Regions from separate parts of the Nonomuraea sp. NPDC050451 genome, predicted to be linked through region 1. Evidence: riboswitches for the same ligand, from Rfam matches in the RefSeq annotation. Region 1 holds a riboswitch; the other holds the start of a gene.
The links. Region 1 has a riboswitch for glycine ahead of gcvT (glycine cleavage system aminomethyltransferase GcvT). Riboswitches for the same ligand answer to the same signal wherever they lie in the genome.

Region 1 (11,746 bases):
TGAACTCGGGCGCGGCGTCGCCGGGCGCGAGCTTGGTTTCGGTCAATGGGCCCTCCTGAGTTCCTTCCCGCCAACCTACCGGCCTGGCCGCCGTGCCGTACGGTGCGCCGACCTGACAGACTGATCAGCACCACGAACGACCGAGCTCGCACGGCACGCGGAGCGGGCGCGGCCACGTGTGAGGCCGAGAGGAGAGCCATGGCTGACACCGATCCGGACGAGCTGGAGCGACGGATCGCGCGGACGCGCGCGGAGTTGGCGCAGACGGTCGACGCCATAGCCGACCGGGTGAGCCCCAAGCGGGTCGCCGAGCGCACGGTGTCCGACGTCAAGAGCAGGGCCACGCATTTCGTGGCGTCCGTCGGCGACGCGCTGGGGGTGACGCCGCGGCCGGTCGAAGCCGGCGACCATCCCGACCAGATGTGGGAGGAGGAGCGGCCCGACCTGGCGCCGGTGCTGATCGGGATCGGCGCGGTGCTGGTCGTGGGGGCGGCCATCGTGCTCTGGCGCCGCCGCAGACGCCGCTGACCCGCGGGGGCCCGGCGGGGGCGGTCAGAGGAAGGTCCGGCCCTCGCCCCGGTACGTGGGCACCGTCTCCACCAGCGTGTCGCCGTCGATGAGGTGGAGCGCGTCGAAGCGCTCGCACATCTCGCCCGCCTTGGCGTGCCTGAACCACACCCGGTCCCCGATCCGCAGGTCCTGGGCGGCCTGGCCGAGCAGCGGGGTCTGCACCTCTCCCGCCCCCTCGTCGCGGGCGTAGTGCAGCCCGGCCGGCAGGTACGGCTGGGGCAGGCGGCTCGCGTCCGGCGTGCCCGAGGCCAGGTAGCCGCCGCCGAGCACGGTCACGGTGTCCACGTTCGGGCGGCGCACCACCGGCAGGGCGAAGAGCGCGGCCGGGTGCCCGGTGAAGCGGCGGTAGAAGTCGAACAGCCTCGGGTGGAAGAATCCCGATCCGGCCGCCACCTCCGTGATGGCCTTCTCGCGTACGGTGCGCTCGACGGACCCGGTGCCGCCGCCGTTGACGAACTCCAGGTCGGTGATCTGGCGGACGGCGTTCACGATGCGGCCGCGCCTGAGGATGAGGTCCCTGGCGGAGCGGGCCTGCATGATGCGGACGGCGCGGGTGTAGACGGCGTTCGCGGGCGGGGCGTCGCCGACCCCGCCGATCTGGGCCTCGTACGCCATCAGTCCGGCCACCCGGAACCCGGGGCGCTTGGCGACGGCGGCGGCCAGGTCGGCGGCCTCTTCCGGCTCGCGGATCGGCGAGCGGAGCACCCCAGCCCGAAATTTCCCGCCAAAGGCGATATATCCGGCGTCGATGTCGATGCAGGTCCGGATCTCGGCCCGGGGCTTCACCCCGGCCACGGCCGCCTCGGCGAAGTCCAGGTGGGCGGTCGAGTCGATGGTCACGGTGATGTGCCTGGCCGCGTTCTCGTCCCCGGCCAGCTCGGCCAGCGCGTGCCGGTCGGCCGTCGGGTAGGCCACCAGGATGTCCGTGAACCCGTGGGAGGCCAGCCACAGCGCCTCGGGGAGCGTGAAGGCCATGATGCCCCGGAAGCCGTCCATGGCCAGGATGCGTTCGAGCACGGGACGGCTGCGGACCGACTTGCTGGCCACCCGGATCGGCTTGCCCGCCGCCCGCCGTACGAGGTCGGCCGCGTTGGCCCGCATGGCCGCCAGATCGAGGATCGCGAACGGCGGCTCGAGGGCCGCCGTGGCGCGGTCATAGCGCTGGCGGTCGTCCATATGGGCAGCGTAACGGCATATCGGGCAAAAGAATATGAGTGTTGTTCACCTTGTTGCCTGCCCCGTAATGTTCGGGCAAACGGGCGGCGGGGGCGCGGTTCCGGCCACGCGGGACCCGTGTACGTGTGTCGTTGTGATGACCACGCTTCAGCAGACAGTCCCCGGCGCCGCCGTCCCCGCGCGGCACACCGGGCTGCGCCGGGCGAGCAGGGCGCTCAGACCGGCGCGAACCCTCCCTGGAGCCCTCGTCGCGCTCACGCTGGCCGCCGGGCTGGGAGCGACGGCGGCCGAGATCGTGTCGGGGCTGCTCGGCCACCGGCTCGGCTGGGTCCCCGTGAACAAACTGGTCGAGCTCGCGGGCAGGACCACCTGGCCCGAGCTGTCCACCGCCGCCGTGGCCGTGGCGGGCGCGGGCACGCTGATGCTGCTGCTGGCGATCGTGCCCGGCCAGTCGAGGCTGGTGCCGGTGGAGACGTCCGACCCGCGGATCGTCATCGGCATCACCCGCTCGGGCCTGCGCCGCACGCTCCGCGCGGCCGCCCAGCAGGTGTCCGGCGTCGACCGGGCACAGGTACGGCTGCGCAGGAGCACCATCGAGGTCACGGTCATGACGGGGACGGAGAGCTCCGGCGCGATGCTCAGGCAGGTCGGCACGGCGGTGGGTGACCGGCTGGCGGGCGTGGGCACGCTCGGCACGGGCGAGGTCGTGGTCCGGCTGCGCAGAAAGGGCGCATGATGCCCGAACGTACGGACGCGCAACGAACGCCCTCCCGCGGCAAGGGGGCCGGGATGCGGCAGTACGCGGGCAACCGCGTCGGCCTGGCCATCGTGGGCGGCACGCTGCTGGGCCTGGGCGCGTACGCCTGGCTCCGCGGCCACGGCCACCTCTTCGACCTGCCCGCCACCGCCAAGCTCCTCCCGGCCCAGACCCGCCGGGTGCTCGCCGACGAGCCCTGGCCCCTGTGGATGCTGGCGCTGAGCTTCCTGCTCCTGTCGCTGGTCTCGCTCCGCTGGTTCCTGCTCAGCCTCGGCTGGGGCCGCCGCGGCGCCCGCGACGGCACGGGCACCGCCATGCTCTTCGTCGGGCTGAAGGGCGTGGAAGGACTCGGCCGGTCGGCGGTCCGGGTCGCCGAGAACGGCCTGCGCGTCACCCTGACGTGCCCGTCCACCGCGGACGTGGGCGCGGTGGTGAGCAAACTGGACCACGACATCGTCGGCAGGATCCGCCGCGAGGTCCGCGACGACGACGCGTGCACCGTCGTCCGCCTGCACGTCCGCCGCTGAAACGCGGGTGGATATTCCCGGCGGCGTTCCGCATAAAACATTCGCCAACGATCTCCGGCCGCGTGTCGATCAGGCCGGCCGGTGATCGGCGGAGACTACTTTTCATCCTGTCGGCGCGGACGCGCAAAAACAGGAGATTCGCATGAACGGAACAGGAAAACTCGCCGCGGCTCTCGCCATTTCGGCCGGTGCCGCCATTTCCGGCGGCATTTCGTCACCGGCCCTGGCCGACGGCCGTCCGGTCATAGACGTCATCGACAATGTCGTACCGAACCCGAGGGTGCTCTCGGACCTGCTCCGAACCTGAACGTGTCACCGTCGGTGCTGTGCATCCCCACGGCACAGAACACCAACGGCGCCCATGGCGACCGCAACCAGGTGGGCAACAGCCAGACCATCAACTGCACGCAGACCGCCCAGCAGACGACGAACGCGCCCAGAGATTATGAGAAAGTCACCGGGGCGGAAGTGACGCTCCCGATGGGCCTGTCGAATGTCATCACCGTCATGTGCCCCGCCGGCAAAGTGGTGCTCGGTGGCGGATATATCATCAGCGGAAACATCCCGCCGAACGCCAACATCGACGAGATCATCGATGCGCCCACCGCCGCGAACGACGGATGGCGACTTCAATTCCTGACCGCCGGCAGCACACAATTCAGGGTGACTCCGTACGCGACCTGCGCCAGGCTGTCCTAGCTCCCGGGGTCAGCACTCGATCACGTTCACGGCCAGGCCGCCGCGCGAGGTCTCCTTGTACTTGTCCAGCATGTCCCGCCCGGTGTCCCGCATCGTCTTGATGGCACGATCCAGCGGCACGAAGTGGCGGCCGTCGCCGCGCAGGGCGATCCGGGCGGCCGTGATGGCCTTGTTGGAGGCCACCGCGTTGCGCTCGATGCACGGGATCTGGACCAGGCCGCCGATCGGGTCGCAGGTCAGGCCCAGGTTGTGCTCGATGCCGATCTCGGCCGCGTTCTCGACCTGCTCGGGCGTGCCCCCGAGGGCCTCCGTGAGGCCGGCCGAGGCCATCGAGCAGGCGGAGCCGACCTCACCCTGGCAGCCGACCTCGGCGCCCGAGATCGAGGCGTTCTCCTTGAACAGCACGCCGATCGCGCCCGCCGTCAACAGGAAGCGGACCACGCCCTCCTCGTCCGCGTGCGGGACGAAACGGGTGTAGTACGTCAGGACAGCCGGGATGATGCCGGCGGCGCCGTTGGTGGGCGCGGTGACGATGCGGCCCCCGGCGGCGTTCTCCTCGTTGACCGCCAAGGCGAACAGCGTGACCCAGTCCATGGCCTGCAGCGGGTCCTTCTCCGCCGGCTCCGACTGCAGGCGGCGGTGGAGCTGGTTGGCGCGGCGCTTGACCTTGAGACCGCCGGGCAGGACGCCCTCCTTGGAGATGCCGCGGCGCACGCACTCCGACATGACCGCCCAGAGCCGCAGCAGGCCCGAGCGGATCTCCTCCTCGGTGCGTCCGAACGCCTTCTCGTTCTCCAGCATCAGCGCGGAGATCGACAGGCCCGTGTTCGAGCAGTGCTTGAGCAGCTCCTCGCCCGTGGTGAAGGGGTGGGGCAGTACGGTGTCGTCCGGCTTGATGCGGTCGGCGCCCGTGGCCTTCTCGTCCACGACGAAGCCGCCGCCCACCGAGAAGTAGACCTTCTCCCTCAGCTTCTCGCCGTCGGCGTCGTACGCGGTGAAGCGCATGCCGTTCGGGTGCTCGGGCAGCGAGATCTTGCGTTCGAAGACGAGGTGCTCGCCCACGACGAAGCGGATCTCGTGCGTCCCGTACAGCTTGACCGTGCCCGACTCGCGCATCTCGGCCAGGCGGCCGTCGATGGAGTCGACGTCGACCAGCTCGGGCTTCTCACCGGACAGGCCGAGCAGGACCGCCTTGTCGCTGCCGTGGCCCTTGCCGGTCAGGCCGAGCGAGCCGTACAGGATGGCCTCGACCCGCGTGACCCGGGAGAGCAGGCCGTCGTCGTGCAGCCCGCGGGCGAACTTGTGCGCGGCCGCCATCGGGCCTCCCGTGTGGGAGCTCGACGGGCCGATGCCGATTTTGAAAAGGTCGAAGACGCTGATCGCCATTGATGGCGCCTTTCATGCTGGGGCCGGGGCCCCGCGCAGGGCCCCGGCAAAAAGGTCAGGAATCGCCTGAGGTGAGCGCCGTGTACTCCTCGGCGGAGAGCACGTCCTCGGCGTCGCCCTCGACGCGCACCCGGAACATCCAGCCATCGCCGTACGGGTCACTGTTGACCAGGCTGGGGTCGTCGACCACGGCCTGGTTCACCTCGACGACCTCACCCCCGACGGGGGTGTAGATCTCGTTCACCGACTTGGTCGACTCCACCTCGCCGACGGAGTCGCCCGGCTCCACGGTCGAGCCGACGTCGGGGAGCTGCACGAAGACGACGTCACCAAGAGAGTTGGCGGCGAAGGCCGTGACGCCGATCGTCACGGTGAGGCCGTCGTCGAGGCCGGCCACCCACTCGTGCTCCTTGGTGTAGCTCAGGTCGTCAGGGATGTTGCTCACTTGTTCCTCCTGTAGAAGGGCAGCTCTACCAAATCCATAGGTTCATGGCTGCCCCGGATGTCCACGGCCAGGCCTGATTCGGCGCCGGTGTCCACGTAGGCCATCGCGATGGGCCTGCCCAGGCTCTGGGAGGGCGCACCGCTGGTGACCTCGCCGACGACGGCGCCGTCTTTGGTGACCGGGTAGCCGTGGCGCGGCACCCGGCGTCCCCGCGCGACCAGGCCGACGAGCCGGCGCCGGGGCGGGTCGTCCTTGACCGCCTCGAGCGCCGACCGGCCGACGAAGTCGCCCGGCTTGTCGAATTTCACCACTCTGCCCAGCCCCGCGTCGAACGGGGTCAGCTCGGCGCTCAGTTCGTTGCCGTAGAGCGGCATCCCGGCCTCGAGCCTGAGGGTGTCGCGGCTGGACAGGCCGGCGGGCTTGAGCCCGTACGGCTCACCCGCCGCCATGAGGGCGTGCCAGAGCGGCACCGCGTCCTGGTTGGCGACGAACAGCTCGAACCCGTCCTCGCCGGTGTAGCCGGTGCGGGCGATCAGCGCCTGCCGCCCGTCGACCAGGTCGGGCAGGCCCGCGTAGTACTTGAGCCCGTCGAGGTCGGCGTCGGTGAGCGTGGCGAGGATCTCCTGGGATCGGGGCCCCTGTACGGCGATCAGCGCGTACTGGTCCGACCGGTCCTCGACCAGCACGTCGAACGCCTTCGACCGCTCAATCAGCTCTTTTGCCACTTTTTCGTAGTTCGAGGCGTTTGCCACGACCATGAACTCGTCGTCGTCGAGCCGGTAGACGATGAGGTCGTCGAGCACCCCGCCGCGCTCGTTGACGATCATGGTGTACCTGGCCCGCCCTGTCGCCAGCGCCGACAGGTGGCCGACCAGCGCGTAGTCGAGCGCCTGCCCGGCCTGCGGCCCGGTCAGGAAGATTTCGCCCATGTGGGAGAGGTCGAACAGCCCGGCCGCCTGGCGAACGGCGTTGTGCTCCGCGGACTCACTCCCGTACCGGAGCGGCATGAGCCACCCGGCGAAGTCGGTGAGCGTGGCGCCGAGGCTCTCGTGAACGTCTCGTAGCGGTGTAGATCGGGACATTTGTCGCACCTCTGCACAGGATTGGATGCCAGCATCCTCCCCCTCTGTCATCGATGCCTGAGAGCTTCGCCCGAGTTTTGCCGGACTTTCACCTTCGGCGAGGCCCCGCGGGCCTGCTTTCCAGAGGTCACCTCCGGACGGGAAGCGTGGCAGATTTCCCGTCCGGCGTCCGCGCGGTCCTTTGCCTTGAGAGGTTTGCGGGGAGGGCTTGCTCCTTCAGGGACCCTGACCGGCTGTCAGGGCACTCTCCCGCACGGTTTCGCCGGTGATGCCCGTCAGCCTAGTGCCGTGATGGGGTTGTTGTCGCGTTCTGATCGCTCATGAACCACTCCGGGGGGTGGTGACGTCGAAGGGGTATGAATCGGCGAACGACGGCTTTCGGCCTGCTGACCACCCTGGCCCTCACGGGCTGCGGCGCATCGGAGGCCGCGTCCCCGCCCCGTTATGAGGCGAACCTGACGGTGCTCGAAGGCGGCGGGCACGGCCCGCAGCTGTGCATGATGGTCATGGAGTCGTTGCCGCCGCAGTGCGGCGGTCCTGACGTCGTCGGCTGGGACTGGGGCAAGGTGGATCACGAGTCGCAGGGCGGCGTGAAGTGGGGCCGGTACCGCGTCGTGGGCACCTGGGACGGCACCAGACTGACGCTCACCGAGCCGCCGGGCGCTCCCGCGAAGTCGGCCCCCGCTCAGGAGGAGGACCTCACCAGCCCGTGCCCGGCGCCGGAGGGCGGCTGGCGGCCCGTCGATCCCGCCAAGGCGACCCAGCAGGCGCTGGACCAGGCGTTGGCGCGGGCCGGCACGGCAGGGGAGTTCGCGGGCGCCTGGCTGGACCAGAGCTACATGAAGGGGCTCCCCGCGGAGTCGCCGGAGGCCAACGACCCGCGGCGGCTGGTGCTCAACCTGAAGTTCACGGGCGACCTGTCCGGCCGCGAGGCGTGGATCCGCGAGGTGTGGGGCGGCGCGCTGTGCGTCAGCGGCGCGGCGCGCAGCCAGAGCGAGCTGGAGGCGATCCAGCGGGAGGTCCAGGCCGAACTGGGCGACCGTCTCGTCTCGGTGTCGTCCGGCGTGCGGAGCAACCAGGTGAACGCGCAGGTCTGGGTGGTCACCGACGAGCAGCGCCGCGACCTCGACGCCAGGCACGGAGCCGGGGCCGTGGCCCTGAACGGCGTGCTCAGACCCGTGGGGTGAGAGCGGTCAGCAGGCCGCCACGAGCGCCTCGAAGAGGGCGCCGTCCTCGGCCGCCTCGGGGTGCCACTGCACGGCCACGGCGAAGGGGGCCGAGTCCAGCTCGACCGCCTCGATCGTGCCGTCATCGGCGGTGGCGGTGACCGTGAGGCCGGGCGCGAGCCGGTCGATGGCCTGGTGGTGGTAGTGGGGGACGGTCACGGGCTCCGTGCCCAGCGCCTTGGCCAGGCGGCTGCCGGGGACGGGCGTGACGGGCAGCGGGCCGAACCGGCCGGGGGCGGGGGAGTGGCCGGTGTGTCCCACGACGTCGGGGAGGTGCTGGTGGAGGCTGCCCCCGAGGGCGATGTTGAGCACCTGGAGGCCGCGGCAGATGCCGAGGTAGGGGAGGCCGGCGTCGAGGGCCGCCGCGATCAGCCCAAACTCGGCCTCATCCCGAAATTTGCGGATATAGCCGGTTTGATCCCCCGGCTCCTGCCCGTACCGGGCCGGATCGACGTCCCCGCCACCGGCCAGGATCAGGCCGTCCAGGCGGCCGACGACCTGCGCCGGCTCGCCGGCCGGCGGCAGCACGATGGGCTGCCCGCCGGCGCGTACGACCTGCTCCACGTACATGTACGGCAGGAGCGCCACGGTCATGTCCCAGACCGTGAACTTCGCCGGCTCGACGTACGACGTGATGCCGATGACGGGACGCTGCACGATGACCCCCGAGAACCCGGACCAGAGCTAGAGCGGCGTGACGTAGGCGCCGGAGATGCCCCCGTCCACCAGGAACTCACTACCCGTGATGAACGACGCGTCGTCGCTGGCCAGGAACGCCACCGCCGCCGCGATCTCCGAGGCCTCGGCGAAGCGCCCGACGGGGATGTGCACCAGCCGCCGCTGCGCCCGCTCCGGGTCCTTGGCGAACAGCTCCTGCAGCAGTGGCGTGTTCACCGGCCCGGGGCACAGCGCGTTCACCCTGATGCCCTCCTGGGCGAACTGCACGCCCAGCTCGCGCGACATGGCCAGCACGCCGCCCTTGGACGCCGTGTAGGAGATCTGCGAGGTCGCCGACCCCATGACGGCCACGAACGACGCGGTGTTGATGATCGAGCCCTTGCCCTGCCGCCGCATGTACGGGATGGCGTGCTTGCAGCAGAGGTAGACGCTGGTCAGGTTCACCTCCTGGACCCGGCGCCAGGCGTCGATGCCGGTCTCCAGGATCGAGTCGTCGTCGGGCGGCGAGATGCCGGCGTTGTTGAAGGCGATGTCCACGCTGCCGTAGGTGTCGAAGGCCGTCCGGAACATCCTGACGACGTCGTCCTCGTCGGTGACGTCGGCCTTGACGAAGAGGCCGCCGACCTCGTTCGCGGCCTTGACGCCCGCCTCCTCGTCGACGTCCACGCAGACGACCTTGGCGCCCTCCTCGGCGAACCTGCGTGCCGTGGCCAGCCCGATGCCGCTGCCCGCGCCGGTGATGACGGCCACCCGATCCTGCAAACGCCGCATATAAGTCACCTGTTCACTCCGATGCGATGAAGACGTTCTTGGTCTCGGTGAACGCCGCCAGGGCGTCAGGGCCGAGCTCCCTGCCGAGACCGGACTGCTTGAAGCCGCCGAAGGGGGTCCAGTAGCGGACCGACGAGTGCGAGTTGACCGAGAGCGCGCCCGACTCGACGGCCCTGGCCACGCGTAGTGCCCGCCCGACGTCGCGGGTCCAGATGGAGCCGCTCAGGCCGTACGGGGTGTCGTTCGCGATGCGCACGGCCTCCGCCTCGTCCTCGAAGCGCACCACGGACACGACAGGACCGAAGATCTCCTCGGTGAAGGCCGGGTCGGTGAGCTCCGGGGTCAGCACGGTCGGCGGGAACCAGTAGCCCCTGCCCTCGGGACAGGACCCCTGCAGGTAGGGGGTGCCCTGGACGAAGCCGCGCACCCGGTCGAGGTGCTCGGCGCTGATCAGCGGGCCCATCTCGGTGCCCTCGTCGAGCGGGTCGCCGACCTTGACGCCCCGCACGGCCGCCGACAGGCGCTCCATGAACTCGTCGTACACCTCGGCCTGGACGAGGAGGCGGGAGCGGGCGCAGCAGTCCTGGCCCGAGTTGTCGAAGACCGCGTACGGCGCCGTCCTCGCGGCCTTGTCGAGGTCCGCGTCGGCGAAGACGATGTTGGCGGACTTGCCGCCCAGCTCCAGCGTGACCCGCTTGACCTGCCGCGCCGCCTTGGCGGCGATCTCCTTGCCCACCTCGGTCGAGCCGGTGAAGACGATCTTCGCCACGCCGGGGTGCTCGACGAGCCGGGCCCCCGCGACCTCCCCTGCCCCAGGCAGCACCTGGAGCACCCCCTCGGGGAGGCCCGCGGCGAGGGCCAGCTCGGCCAGCCTCAGCGCGCTCAGCGGGGTCCATTCGGCCGGCTTGACGATCACCGTGTTGCCGGCCGCGAGCGCCGGGGCGACGCCCCAGGTCATGATCACCATGGGGAAGTTCCACGGCACGATGACGCCGACGACGCCCAGCGGCTCCTGGAACGTGATGTCCACGCCGCCCGGCACCGGGATCTGCTTGCCGTGGTTGCGCTCGGGGGCGCCGGCGTAGAAGTGCAGCACGTCGCGTACGTTGCCGGCCTCCCACCGGGCGTTCCCGATCGGGTGCCCGGCGTTGGCCAGCTCCAGCCGGGCCAGCTCGTCGCCGTGCTCGTCCACCAGGTCGGCGAACCTGCGCAGCAGCCGCGCCCGGTCCCCGGGCGACACCTCGCGCCAGGTCACGTACGCGTCCCTGGCACGCTCCACCGCCCGGTCCACCTCGGCGGCGTCGGCCAGCTCGACGTCGGCGAGGACGTCCTCCGTCGCCGGATTAACGATCTTCATGTGCTTCTTTCACATCCGCTCGAAACCACGGAACAGCTCCCAATCCGTCACCGCCGCGTCGAACGCGGCCAGCTCCACGCGCGCGTTGTTCGCGTAGTGCTCGACCACGTCCTCGCCGAACGTCTCGCGGGCCAGCTTCGACCCCTCGAACAGCGCCAGCGCGTCCCGCAGCGTGTGGGGCACGCTCTCGGCGCCGGAGTCGTAGGCGTTGCCCTCGAACGCGCTCTCCAGCGGCAGCTCGTTGTCGATGCCGTGCAGCCCGGCCGCGATCAGCGCGGACACCGCGAGGTACGGGTTGACGTCGCCGCCCGGCACCCGGTTCTCCACGCGCAGCGACAGGCCGTGGCCGACGAGCCGGAGGGAGCAGGTGCGGTTGTCCACGCCCCACTTGACGGCCGTGGGCGCGAAGCTGCCGGGGACGTAGCGCTTGTAGGAGTTGATGTTGGGGGCGTACAGGAGGGTGAGCTCGCGCAGGCAGGCGAGCTGCCCGGCGATGAAGTGGGCGCCGAGCGGGGAGAGCCCGTACGGCCCGTCGCCCGCCATCACCGGATCCCCGTCGCTGCCGCGCAGCGAGATGTGGATGTGGCAGGAGTTGCCCTCGCGCTGGTTGGGTTTGGCCATGAAGGTGATCGACTTGCCCTCCTGGGCGGCGATCTCCTTCGCGCCGTTCTTGTAGATGACGTGGTGGTCGCAGGTCCTGAGCGCCTCGTCGTAGCGGAAGGCGATCTCGTGCTGGCCCAGGTTGCATTCGCCCTTGGCGGACTCGACGTACAGGCCGGCGCCCTCCATGTTGCGGCGGATCCGCCTCAGCAGCGGCTCGATGCGGGCGGTGCCGAGCAGCGAATAGTCCACGTTGTAGAGGTTGGACGGTGACATGTCCCGGTAGCCGCGCTTCCAGGCGTCCTCGTAGCTGTCCTCGTAGACGCAGAACTCCAGCTCGGTGCCCACGTACGCGCCCAGCCCCCGCTCGGCGAGGCGGGCGAGCTGCCTGCGCAGGATCTGCCGGGGCGAGGCGGTCACGTCGCCGCCGCCCTCCCAGGCGAGGTCGGCCATCAGCATGGCGGTCCCCTCG
Region 2 (11,746 bases), on a different contig from region 1:
GGGCGTTCATCGAGGTGGTGCGGCGTGTCGGCTGAGCTCGTCCCGGACCTGGCCCGCGCGGTGGGCTTCCAGCACGCCTTCGCGCGCCGCAGGGCGCCACGGGAGACGGCCGTCCCGGGCGGGTTCGCGGTGCTCGACGACCGCTATCCCGGCTCGCACGACGACAACAAGCTCATCGTCGGCGCCGGCCCCGGGCCGGTCCCGGACACGCCGCAGGAGGCCCGGGACGCGGCGGAGCGGCTGCTGCGGGCGGCCGACGAGGCGCTCGCGGAGCGGGAGCACCGGCTGGTGTGCGTGGACGACGACCGGCTCGGTACGGCGCTCGCGCCCGCGTTCCTGGCCGCCGGCTACGAGCACGAGACGAACCTGATCATGGCCTTCCGCGGCACAAGCCCGTCCGAGTCTGTGGCGGCTGAGCGGCTCTCCCTGGCCGAGCTGCTGCCGGTGCTGCGGCGCGACTGGCGCCACACGCTGCCGCAGGCGCCGGACGAGGTGATCGACCGGCTCGCCCGCCGCGTGGAGGGCCGGCTGCGCGGCGCCGACGCGGTGAGCTTCTGGGGGGTACGCGCCCCGGACGGGGAGATCGCCGCCCGGGCCGACCTGTACGAGCACGGGGGCGTCGCCCAGATCGAGAGCGTCTTCACCGGCGCGGATCATCGGGGCAAGGGGCACGCGCGTGCCCTCATGACCGCGCTGCTCGCGGAGGCGGCGCAGGCCGAGCTGATCTTCCTGGTGGCCGACGCGGCCGACTGGCCGAAGGACTTCTACGCCAAGCTCGGCTTCGAGGATCTGGGCCGCACCCACGCCTTCCTCCGCACCTGACCCACCGGCCGGGAGCGCGGGCATGCCGTGCGAGGCTCCCGGCCGTCGCTTCCGAAGGCGCCCGCCGCTGCGTTGGAAGGTGTCCGCCCGTCCCCCGAGAGGTGCCCGTACCCCGGGATGCCGGCCGTTGCCCAGGGGGCGACGTTCCGTGACCTCGGGTGGGGATCGGCCATCCGTTGCCCGTGGGGTGTGGGAGCCGTCTGGCGTGGGCGGGAAGGCCGGAAATGTGAGCGTCCGATGCGGGGCCGCTGTGTCAGAGTTCCACGCAGTAGGGTCTGCTCGTGAGCGAAACTTCCGCCGAGGACCGGATCTGGACGGTTCCCAACCTGCTGAGCTTCCTGCGACTCCTCGGCGTCCCCGTGTTCCTCTGGCTGGTTCTCGGGCCCAAGGCGGACGGATGGGCGATCGCGATCCTCGCGGTGGCCGGTTTCACGGACTGGCTCGACGGGAAGATCGCTCGCGCCTTCAACCAGACCAGCAGGCTCGGCCGGATCATCGACCCCGCGGCCGACAAGCTCTACGTCTTCGCCACCATCATCGGCCTGGTGCTACGCGACGTGATCCCGTGGTGGCTGGTCGCGGTCATCCTCGGACGCGAACTCTTCGTCGCCTGTTTCATCCCCGTACTTCGCAAACATGGATACAAGGCACTTCAGGTGCATTACCTGGGCAAGGCCGCCATGTTCAACCTCATGTACGCCTTCCCTCTCCTCTTCCTTGCCTCCCACACGGGGTGGTATGCCGATATAGCACGAATTGTCGGGTGGGCATTCGCGCTTTGGGGAACGGGCCTGTACTGGTGGGCAGGCGTGTTGTATGTGGTACAGGTGCTGCAACTCGTAACCTCGGCCAAAAAGGAGTGATCGGGTGAAGGCGGTCGTCATGGCAGGCGGAGAGGGAACTCGGCTGCGTCCCATGACCGCCAACCAGCCCAAGCCCCTGCTGCCCGTGGTCAACCGCCCGATCATGGAGCACGTGCTGCGCCTGCTGAAGCGCCACGGCATCACCGAGACGGTGGTCACGCTCCAGTTCCTGGCGGCGCTCGTGCGCAACTACTTCGGCGACGGCGACGAACTGGGCATGAGCCTCCAGTACGCCACCGAGGACCTGCCTCTCGGCACGGCCGGCAGCGTCAAGAACGCCGAGGACCGGCTCCGCGACGACCGTTTCCTGGTGATCTCCGGCGACGCCCTGACAGATATCGATTTAACCGACATGATCCGGTTCCATCGTGAAAATTCGGCACTTGTGACAATCGGTCTCAAACGAGTGCCGAACCCCCTCGAATTCGGGATCATCATCGTCGACGACGGGGGGCGCGTTCAGCGGTTTCTCGAGAAGCCCACCTGGGGCCAGGTCTTCTCCGACACCGTCAACACCGGCATCTACATCATGGAGCCGGAGGTCCTCGACGCCGTCGCCGCGGGCGAGCCCGTCGACTGGTCCTCCGACGTCTTCCCCGCCCTCCTCGACCGCGGCGCCGCCATCTACGGCTACGTGGCCGACGGCTACTGGGAGGACGTCGGCACCCACGACAGTTACCTCAAGGCCCAGGCCGACGCCCTGTCCGGCCGGGTCAACCTGGAGATCGGGGGCTTCGAGCTCTCGCCGGGCGTCTGGGTCGCCGACTCGGCCTCGATCGACCCCGACGCCGTGCTCAAGGGCCCGCTGCTCATCGGCGACTACGCCAAGGTCGAGGCGGGCGCGGAGCTGCGCGAATACACCGTGCTCGGCAACAACGCGGTCGTCCGTGAGGGCGCCTTCCTGCACCGCGCGGTCGTCCACGACAACGTCTACCTGGGTCCCGGCGCCCACCTGCGCGGCTGCGTCATCGGCAAGAGCACCGACATCATGGCCGGCGCCCGCATCGAGGAGAACGCCGTCATCGGCGACGAGTGCGTCATCGAACCCGAGGCGTACGTCTCCAGCGGCGTCAGGGTCTACCCGTTCAAGACCATCGAGGCCGGCGCGGTCGTCAACACCAGCGTCATCTGGGAGTCTCGCGGCCAGCGCAACCTGTTCGGCCCCAGGGGTGTCAGCGGCCTGGTCAACGTCGAGATCACCGCCGAGCTGTGCGTCCGGCTGGCCAGCGCGTACGCCACCACCCTCAAGAAGGGCGAGTACGTCGTCACCTCCCGCGACTGCTCCCTGGCCGCCAGGGCGCTCAAGCGGGCCGTCATCGGCGCGCTCACCGCGGGCGCGATCAACGTCCTGGACCTGGAGGCCGCCCCGCTGCCGGTCACGCGCTTCCACACGGCCCGCGAGTCGGCCGCGGGCGGCATCACCCTGCGCACCACCCCGGGTGACCCGCAGAGCGTGGACATCGTGATCATGGACGGCCGCGGCGTCGACCTGCCCCCGGCCGCGCAGCGCAAGCTGGAGCGGGTCTTCTCCCGGCAGGAGTTCAGGCGCGCGTTCCCGGGGGAGATCGCCGAGCTCACGTATCCGTCCAGGGCCGTCGAGGACTACACCCACGAGCTGCTGCGCCACGTGGACGTGGGCGACGTCAGGGACATGAAGGTCGTCGTGGACTGTGCTGGGGGCACCTCCTCGCTGGTGCTGCCCACGCTGCTCGGCCGCGTCGGGGTCGAGGTGCTCACCGTCAACGCCCGCCTCGACGACGTCTCGCCCACCGAGACGCTCGCCGAGCGCCGCCGCGACCTGCAGCGCCTGTCGGAGCTGGTCAGCTCGTCGCGGGCGGCGTTCGGGGTCCGGTTCGACCCGGTCGGCGAGCGCATCGCCCTGGTGGACGAGATGGGCCAGCTCATCAACGACGAGCGCTCCCTGCTCGTCGTGCTCGACCTCGTCGCCGCCGAGCGCAGGGGCGGCCAGGTGGCCCTGCCGGTCACCACGACCAGGGTCGCCGAGCAGGTCTGCCGCTTCCACGGCGTGCAGGTGCAGTGGACCTCCACCGCGCTCGACGCCCTCACCTCGGCCGCCGCCGGCGCCGACATGATCTTTGCGGCGGACGGGCGCGGCGGCTTTGTCGTGCCGGAGTTCAGCCCCGCCATCGACGGGCTGGCCTCGTTCATGCGCCTGCTCGGGCTGGTGGCCCGAACCCGCCTGTCGCTCAGCCAGATCGACGCCAGGATCCCCGAGGTCAAGATGCTCAAGCGCACGATCCCCACGCCGTGGGCGGCCAAGGGGGCCGTCATGCGCTCGGTCATCGAGACGGCGGAAGCCGAGCACGAGAGCCGGCGCATCGACACCACCGACGGCGTCCGGGTGGCCCACGACGACGGGAGCTGGGTGCTCGTGCTGCCCGCCGCCACCGAGCCCGTGACCGATCTGTGGGCCGAGGCGGGCGACATGGACGGCGCCCAGGCCCTACTCGAACGGTGGGCCCGCATCGTGGAGCAGGCCGCCATGTGAACAATGGTCGCGGAGAGTGACGAAAAAGCCATTACGGTTGACGCGCCCAGACAGTGCCGCAAGATCGTAATGTAGAAACGCGCGGCGGCATGGACCACGGGGCGGAAGCGGCGGTAACTTTGTCTGCGTCCAAACCACAGTCCAGTGCCCCGCCTTGACCTTTGCCGCTGATCAGCGTATGTTGCGGCATTCGCAAACTTGAAAAAGCGAAGCGAGGCGCGTCTTTGAGCACCGTCGCCGCGTCTTCGCGGTAGGAGGCCGAGCCGATCGATGCCGAGCGTCTACTGCACGCAGTGCGGGCACGCCAACCCCGAGGATGCCCGTTTCTGTTCCCGCTGTGGGTCACCGCTGACCAGACCCGAGGTCTCCGGGGACACCACGTCGACGATCTCCATCGCGGGAATCGAGGCATACGAGGCTGAGGCAGGCGACATGCTCCTGGCGGAGCGGGCGCTGGTCGAGCAGCTGCCGCCCGGCACGGCGCTGCTCACGGTGACCAGAGGCCCCAACCAGGGGAGCCGCTTCCGGCTGGACAAAAACCTCACCACGACCGGTCGCCATCCGGAGAGCGACATCTTCCTCGACGACATCACGGTCTCCCGCCGCCACGTCGAGTTCTACCGCCATCCCGGCGGCCAGTTCTCCGTGCGTGACGTGGGCAGCCTCAACGGCACCTACGTCAACAGGGAGCGCATCGAGGAGGTCCCTCTGCACTCCGGAGACGAGGTGCAGATCGGCAAGTTCCGCCTCGTCTTCCTGATGCGGACTCACGCCGGCGCATGATCGGGCCAAGTGGGCGACTCGTGGACGCGCCGTCCTGGGAGGTCGGATGACCTCCCAGGCGGCACGCTCTCACATGAGCATCGGGGAGGTGCTCGCGCTCCTTCAGGGCGAGTTCCCCGATGTGACGATCTCCAAGATCCGCTTCCTGGAGGGTGAGGGGCTGATCGAGCCCGAGCGCAGCCCGTCCGGCTACCGCAAGTTCACTCACCTGCACGTGGAGCAGCTGCGCTTCATCCTGCGCGAGCAGCGCGACCATTACCTGCCGCTGCGGGTGATCAAGGACAGGATGGCCGAGAGCTTCGGCCGCCCGCGCGCCGTACAGGAGAAGCAGGAGGTCCGGCTCAGCCGGGCCGAGCTGCTCGAGGCGGCGGGGATCGACGACGAGACGCTCACCGAGCTGGAGGACTACGGCCTGCTCGCCCCGGTGGCCAGGCGCTACGACGAGGAGGCACTCAACGTGGCCCGCAGCGTCGGCGCGCTGGCCCGTTTCGGCCTGCACGCCCGCCACCTGCGCGCGGTCAAGGCGGCGGCCGAGCGCGAGTGCGGGCTCGTCGAGCAGACCGTCGCCCCCATACTCAAAAGGCGGGCCCCCGGCGCCATCGGGGAGGCCGACGAGGTCGCCAGGGAGCTTTCCACACTCCTGCTCGACCTGCACGCATCCCTTGTGCGGTCGGGGATCCGGTCCGTGCTGGGGCGTTGAGACCCTGGCGAGCTGGGAGGCGGAGGCGCATTCCATGCCCGCCGGGTGTTACGTTGAATTGCAGTAGCCAGTCAGCAGTAGCGACCCGCAAATAGCTGTGCCGGGTGACCGGTCAGGAATACGGAGCAGCCCGTGTTGCAGATGGAGGTCGTGGGCGTTCGAGTTGAGATGCCCACAAATCAGCCGATCGTCTTGCTCAAGGAGGCACACGGGGAGCGGTTCCTTCCTATATGGATTGGCATGACCGAGGCGACGGCCATCGCTCTGGCCCAAGCGGAGGAGCCGCCGCCGCGGCCGCTCACCCACGACCTCTTCCGAGACGTGCTGAGCGCTCTGGGTGTCGGCCTGCGAGCGGTCAACATCGTCGCCCTGCGCGACGGCATCTTCTTCGCCGACCTGGTGTTCTCCAACGGCGTGGAGGTGAGCGCGCGGCCGTCCGACTCGATCGCGCTCGCCCTGCGCACCGGAGCGCGCATCTTCGCCAGCGAGGAGGTCGTCCAGGAGGCCGGGGTGATCATCCCGGACGACCAGGAAGACGAGGTGGAGAAGTTCAGGGAGTTCCTTGACACGATCACTCCCGAAGACTTCGGCAGGGCGGGGTAGGTATTTCGGTGCATTTACGCTTCACGACGCGCCGAGCCGGATCGTTGACTGAGCATGGTCACGGTCCTACGGTGCAAGTGAAACCCGTGGTCGCCCTTTACGAACCCCCAGATCAGGCCACGGGATGAGAGAAAGCCGGAGGTCCGCGTGGCGGTCAGCAGCGGCGAGGGAAAGACGGCCGGCCAGGAAGATCCGGTTCGGCGCGAGAGCGCGCGGCAGCGTGCCGGGGAGCAGGGCCTGCTCTTCGACGAACAGCCGGCGACGCTGCCGGCGGACATCGGATACCGCGGGCCGACGGCCTGCGCGGCGGCCGGCATCACCTACAGGCAGCTCGACTACTGGGCGCGCACAGGCCTCGTGGAGCCCACGATAAGAGCCGCGCAGGGCTCGGGCTCCCAGCGGCTCTACAGCTTCCGCGACATCCTGGTGCTCAAGGTCGTCAAGCGGCTGCTCGACACCGGGGTGTCGCTGCAGCAGATCCGCACGGCCGTGCAGCACCTGCGTGACCGCGGGGTCGCCGACCTCGCGCAGATCACGCTCATGAGCGACGGCGTCAGCGTCTACGAGTGCACCTCGGCCGACGAGGTGATAGACCTGCTCCAGGGCGGTCAGGGCGTGTTCGGCATCGCGCTCGGCCGGGTCTGGCGAGAGGTCGAGGGCTCCCTCGCGGAGCTGCCGGGGGAACGAGCGGCGGTCGAGGACACCGTCCCGGCCGACCACCCCGCTGACGAGCTCGCCCGCCGTCGCCGCGCGCGGCGCCTCAGCTAGCACACCCCCTCCTGCCGTGGGCCGCAGGACGCGGCCCACCGGGCAATCCGCACATAACGCGTTACCGGGGAAATTCATGCGTAACGCGGAGGGTTGTAATCTAGGACAGCAAGGCTGACGACCCCGTGCGGGAGAGTCCTTGAGACCCCCGGGTCTCAGGGCGCCGAAGGAGCAACCCTCCCCGGAATCTCTCAGGCACCCTGTACCGCTCGGGTGAGGCAACTCTGGAAAGCAGGCGCACCCGCCAGGCGCGCCTCACCGACGGTGCAAGCCCCAGTCCCGGGGTGAAGCTCTCAGGTCGCGGCGTCGCCGCGCTGACAGAGGGGGAGATCCGGCACTCGCCCGCGCCACGGCGCCGGTCTCCATAGCCTCAGGAGGCACTGTCCATGACCGACCTGTCAGCTCCGCCCTTCTCGTCCAGGCACATCGGCCCCTCCGCGGCCGAGCAGCAGCGCATGCTCGAGGCCGTGGGCTTCGAGTCCGTGGCGGATCTGGTGGCCGTGGCCGTCCCCGAGGCCATCAGGGCCAAGGACCGGCTCCAGCTGCCCGCCGCCGTCGGCGAGGCCGAGGCCATCGCCGAGCTGCGCGCCCTGGCCGGGCGCAACCGCGTGCTCACCTCCATGATCGGCCTGGGTTACCACGACACGATCACGCCCGCCGTCATCCGGCGCAACCTGCTGGAGAACCCGGGCTGGTACACCGCCTACACCCCGTACCAGCCGGAGATCTCGCAGGGCCGCCTCGAGGCGCTGCTGAACTTCCAGACCGTCGTCTCCGACCTGACGGGCCTGCCCGTCGCGGGCGCCTCCCTCCTCGACGAGAGCACGGCCGCCGCCGAGGCGATGACCCTGGCCCGCCGCTCGGGCAAGTCCAAGAGCAGCGTGTTCGTGGTGGACGCCGACGCGCTGCCGCAGACCAAGGCCGTGCTCGCCACCAGGGCCGAGCCCCTGGGCATCACGCTGGTGGAGCACACCCTCGAGGGCGAGCTGCCCGAGTGCTTCGGCGTGCTCGTCCAGTACCCGGGCGCGTCCGGGCGGCTGCGCGACTTCCGCGCCGTGGCCGCCGCCGCGCACGAGGCGGGCGCGCTCGTCGTGGCCGCCGCCGACCTGCTGGCCCTCACCCTCGTGGCCGCGCCCGGCGAGCTGGGAGCCGACATCGCGATCGGGTCCTCGCAGCGGTTCGGGGTGCCGTTCGGGTTCGGCGGGCCGCACGCGGCCTACATGTCCGTACGCGAGGGCCTGCAGCGCCAGCTCCCCGGCCGCCTGGTGGGCGTGTCGGTGGACGCCGACGGCGACCCCGCGTACCGGCTGGCCCTGCAGACCCGCGAGCAGCACATCCGCCGCGAGAAGGCCACCAGCAACATCTGCACCGCGCAGGTCCTGCTCGCCGTCATCGCGAGCATGTACGCCGTCTACCACGGCCCCGAGGGGCTGCGCCGGATCGCCCACCGGGTGCACCGGCACGCCGCGGCCCTGGCCGGCGGGCTGCGCCAGGCGGGCCTGGAGGTCGTGCACGGCGAGTTCTTCGACACCGTGCTCGTACGCGTGCCCGGCCGGGCCGCCGAAGTGGTCGCCGCCGCCGTCGAGCAGGGCGTGAACCTCTGGCGGGTCGACGACGACCACGTGTCGATCTCCTGCGACGAGAAGACCGGCGCCGCCGAGGTCGCCAAGGTGTGGGCCGCCTTCGGCGTCGAGCGCGGCGACGTGCTCGCCCTCGACGCGGACGCGCTGCCCGCCTCGCTGGCGCGCGAGTCCGGCTACCTCAGCCACCCGGTCTTCCACAGCCACCGCTCCGAGACCGCCATGCTGCGCTACCTGCGCAAGCTGCAGGACAAGGACATCGCGCTCGACCGCTCCATGATCCCGCTCGGCTCCTGCACCATGAAGCTGAACGCGACCACCGAGATGGAGCCGATCACCTGGCCCGAGTTCGCCGCGATCCACCCGTACGCGCCGGACGACCAGGCCGAGGGCTACCGCGAGCTGATCGGCACGCTGGAGGACTGGCTGGCCGAGGTGACCGGCTACGACCGCGTCTCCATCCAGCCGAACGCCGGCTCGCAGGGCGAGTTCGCCGGGCTGCTGGCCATCCGCGCCTACCACCGCGCCAACGGCCACGGCGAGCGCGACGTCTGCCTCATCCCGTCCTCCGCCCACGGCACCAACGCCGCCAGCGCGGTCATGGCGGGCATGCGGGTCGTGGTCGTGGCCTGCGACTCCGACGGCAACGTGGACCTGGCCGACCTCGACGCCAAGATCGCCAAGCACCGTGACGCGCTGGCCGCGATCATGGTGACGTACCCCTCGACGCACGGGGTGTACGAGGAGACGATCACCGAGGTGTGCGCCAAGGTGCACGAGGCCGGCGGCCAGGTCTACGTGGACGGAGCCAACCTCAACGCGCTGGTCGGGCTGGCCAAGCCGGGCGAGTTCGGCGCAGACGTGTCCCACCTCAACCTGCACAAGACGTTCTGCATCCCGCACGGCGGCGGCGGCCCCGGTGTCGGCCCCGTCGCGGTCCGCGGCCACCTGGCGGCCTTCCTGCCCGGCCACCCGCTGCACAACGGCACGCCGGTGGGTCCCGTCTCGGCGGCCCCGTACGGCTCGGCCGGGATCCTGCCGATCTCGTGGGCCTACATCAGGATGATGGGCTCAGAGGGGCTCACGGCTGCCACCGAGCAGGCCATCCTGTCGGCCAACTACCTGGCCAGGCGGCTCGCCCCGCACTACCCCGTGCTCTACACGGGACGCGGCGGGTTGGTGGCCCACGAGTGCATCGTCGACCTGCGGCAGATCACCAAGGAGACCGGGGTCACCGTGGACGACGTGGCCAAGCGGCTCATCGACTACGGCTTCCACGCGCCGACCATGTCGTTCCCCGTGGCGGGGACGCTGATGATCGAGCCGACCGAGAGCGAGGACCTCGGGGAGCTCGACCGGTTCGTGGACGCGCTGATCGCCATCCGCGGCGAGATCGACAAGGTGGCGTCGGGGGCCTACGACTCCGTGGACAACCCGCTGCGGAACGCGCCCCACACGGCCGAGTCGGTCAGCGCCGACGAGTGGACCCACCCGTACACGCGCAGCGAGGCCGCCTATCCGCTGCCGTCGCTGCGGGACGGGAAGTACTGGGTGCCGGTGCGCCGGATCGACCAGGCGTACGGGGACCGGAACCTGGTGTGCTCCTGCCCGCCGCTGGAGGCGTACGAGGACTAGGAGCCTGGCGGCCCCACCACGGCGCCCGCGCCCTCCAGGCGGGCGTCCGTGGCGGCGGCAGGGGACTCGTTCGCGGTGCTGCTGCGCCGGGGTCCGAAGCCGGTCAGTCCTTCCGCGTCAACTGAGCAGACATGATCGCCAGAAATCGTTAGGCTCGGTGCGACCGTCGCCAGAAGGAGCTCTCTTGACGTTCTCAGAGCTGGAGACCCCGCCTCTCGACGCCGCCCGCCGCCTGGCCGAACGCGGTGATCTCGACGGCGCCGCCGCCATCCTCGCCGAGCTGGTCGCCGACCCCCACGGCCCGGACCGGGCCCAGGCCGCGGTGGGGCTCGCCGTGGTGCTGGAGGAGCGCGGCGACGTGGAGGCCGCCCGGGTCGCCGCCAGGACCGCGCTGGCCACCGGCCACCCCGAGTACGCCGCTCAGGCCGCCTGCCACCTGGCGCAGGGGTTCGAACGGGAGGGGCGCGCCGAGCAGGCCAGGGCCGCCTGGCAGGCCGTCCTGGGGGTCGGCACGGCCGCGTACGTGCCGCTGGCCCACCTCGCGCTGGCCCGGCTGGCGACGACCGCGGGCGACCCGGAGGAGGCCGAGAAGGAGCTGCGGGCCGCCATGGAGAGCGGCGACCCGGGCGTCGGCGCGCGGGCGGCCCAGGAGCTGGCCTACCTGCTGCTGGAGTACGGGGAGCCGGGGGCGGCGGCCGACGTGCTCCTGGACGCGCTGGAGGACGCCCCGGCCGATGAGGTGCCGGGGCTGCGGGTCCAGCTCGGGATCGCGCATCTGGAGCTGGCCTGCGCGGAGTTCGCGGAGACGGTCGAGTACGGGGCGGACCCGCAGACCAGCGCCCTGGCCATCGAGCTCCTGGCCCGGACCCTGCCGCTGCGGGGGCGCGCCGACGACGCGGGGCGAGTGTGGTCGTACGGGCTGGAGCACGAGGACGAGACCCTCGCCGCCGAAGTCCGCCTCCGCTACCACCGAGACGCCTGACGCCCGCCCGTCTGACGCCCGCCCGTCTGACGCGCCCGCCTGACCCCCGTCCGTCTGGCGCGCACGCCTGCAGTACTCGCTGACGCGTGTCCGCTTGACGCGCCCACCTGGCGAACCCTCGGCGACCCCTGAGGGCGAGGCGGGCAGCGGAAGGGGCGGGGGCGCTCCCGTGGGCCTCCGCCGTGTGTCCGCCGCGTATGTGCGGAAGGTCAGTTGCGGCGCATGATGGCCGCGGCCGAGGCCACGTTGATGACCACGATCGCGATCCACGTGATCGTCAATCCCACCAGCCCCGCGTTGCCGGCCGCGATGGCCGTCAAGGGGATGCCGATGCCCATCGAGCCCAGCGCGATCGGGATCATCGCCGCGCCGGGATTGCTCTTCTGCCGGTGCGGCGTGGCGCCGTGATGGTCCAGCTCGGCCCGTACGCGGGCGGAGATCGTGGCGTCGAGCCGCTCCACGAACGATTCGACGAGCGCGGCTTCGTACTCGGGACCGAGG

Region 2: it holds a riboswitch for glycine, as region 1 does, so the genes downstream of both, gcvP (aminomethyl-transferring glycine dehydrogenase) here and gcvT (glycine cleavage system aminomethyltransferase GcvT) in region 1, are expected to answer to the same signal.

Annotation. Positions count from the first base shown of each region.
Region 1 is NZ_JBITHZ010000013.1:201,562-213,307, forward strand. It holds gene bcp (thioredoxin-dependent thiol peroxidase) at 1-46, opposite strand, end outside; gene ACIBI9_RS34480 (DUF3618 domain-containing protein) at 199-528, shown strand; gene ACIBI9_RS34485 (amino acid deaminase/aldolase) at 553-1,746, opposite strand; gene ACIBI9_RS34490 (DUF6286 domain-containing protein) at 1,883-2,482, shown strand; gene ACIBI9_RS34495 (hypothetical protein) at 2,479-3,030, shown strand; gene ACIBI9_RS34500 (hypothetical protein) at 3,173-3,337, shown strand; gene ACIBI9_RS34505 (hypothetical protein) at 3,340-3,729, shown strand; gene ACIBI9_RS34510 (L-serine ammonia-lyase) at 3,739-5,115, opposite strand; gene gcvH (glycine cleavage system protein GcvH) at 5,171-5,560, opposite strand; gene gcvT (glycine cleavage system aminomethyltransferase GcvT) at 5,557-6,642, opposite strand; glycine riboswitch at 6,677-6,776, opposite strand; glycine riboswitch at 6,807-6,904, opposite strand; gene ACIBI9_RS34525 (hypothetical protein) at 6,999-7,829, shown strand; gene ACIBI9_RS34530 (gamma-glutamyl-gamma-aminobutyrate hydrolase family protein) at 7,836-8,525, opposite strand; gene ACIBI9_RS34535 (3-oxoacyl-ACP reductase) at 8,553-9,317, opposite strand; gene ACIBI9_RS34540 (aldehyde dehydrogenase family protein) at 9,331-10,674, opposite strand; gene ACIBI9_RS34545 (glutamine synthetase family protein) at 10,684-11,746, opposite strand, start outside.
Region 2 is NZ_JBITHZ010000011.1:117,999-129,744, reverse strand. It holds gene ACIBI9_RS30955 (phosphoribosylanthranilate isomerase) at 1-35, shown strand, start outside; gene ACIBI9_RS30950 (GNAT family N-acetyltransferase) at 25-822, shown strand; gene ACIBI9_RS30945 (CDP-alcohol phosphatidyltransferase family protein) at 1,104-1,685, shown strand; gene ACIBI9_RS30940 (sugar phosphate nucleotidyltransferase) at 1,690-4,194, shown strand; gene ACIBI9_RS30935 (FHA domain-containing protein) at 4,465-4,977, shown strand; gene ACIBI9_RS30930 (MerR family transcriptional regulator) at 5,051-5,677, shown strand; gene ACIBI9_RS30925 (bifunctional nuclease family protein) at 5,810-6,280, shown strand; gene ACIBI9_RS30920 (MerR family transcriptional regulator) at 6,428-7,048, shown strand; glycine riboswitch at 7,167-7,266, shown strand; gene gcvP (aminomethyl-transferring glycine dehydrogenase) at 7,435-10,263, shown strand; gene ACIBI9_RS30910 (tetratricopeptide repeat protein) at 10,448-11,245, shown strand; gene ACIBI9_RS30905 (hypothetical protein) at 11,455-11,746, opposite strand, start outside.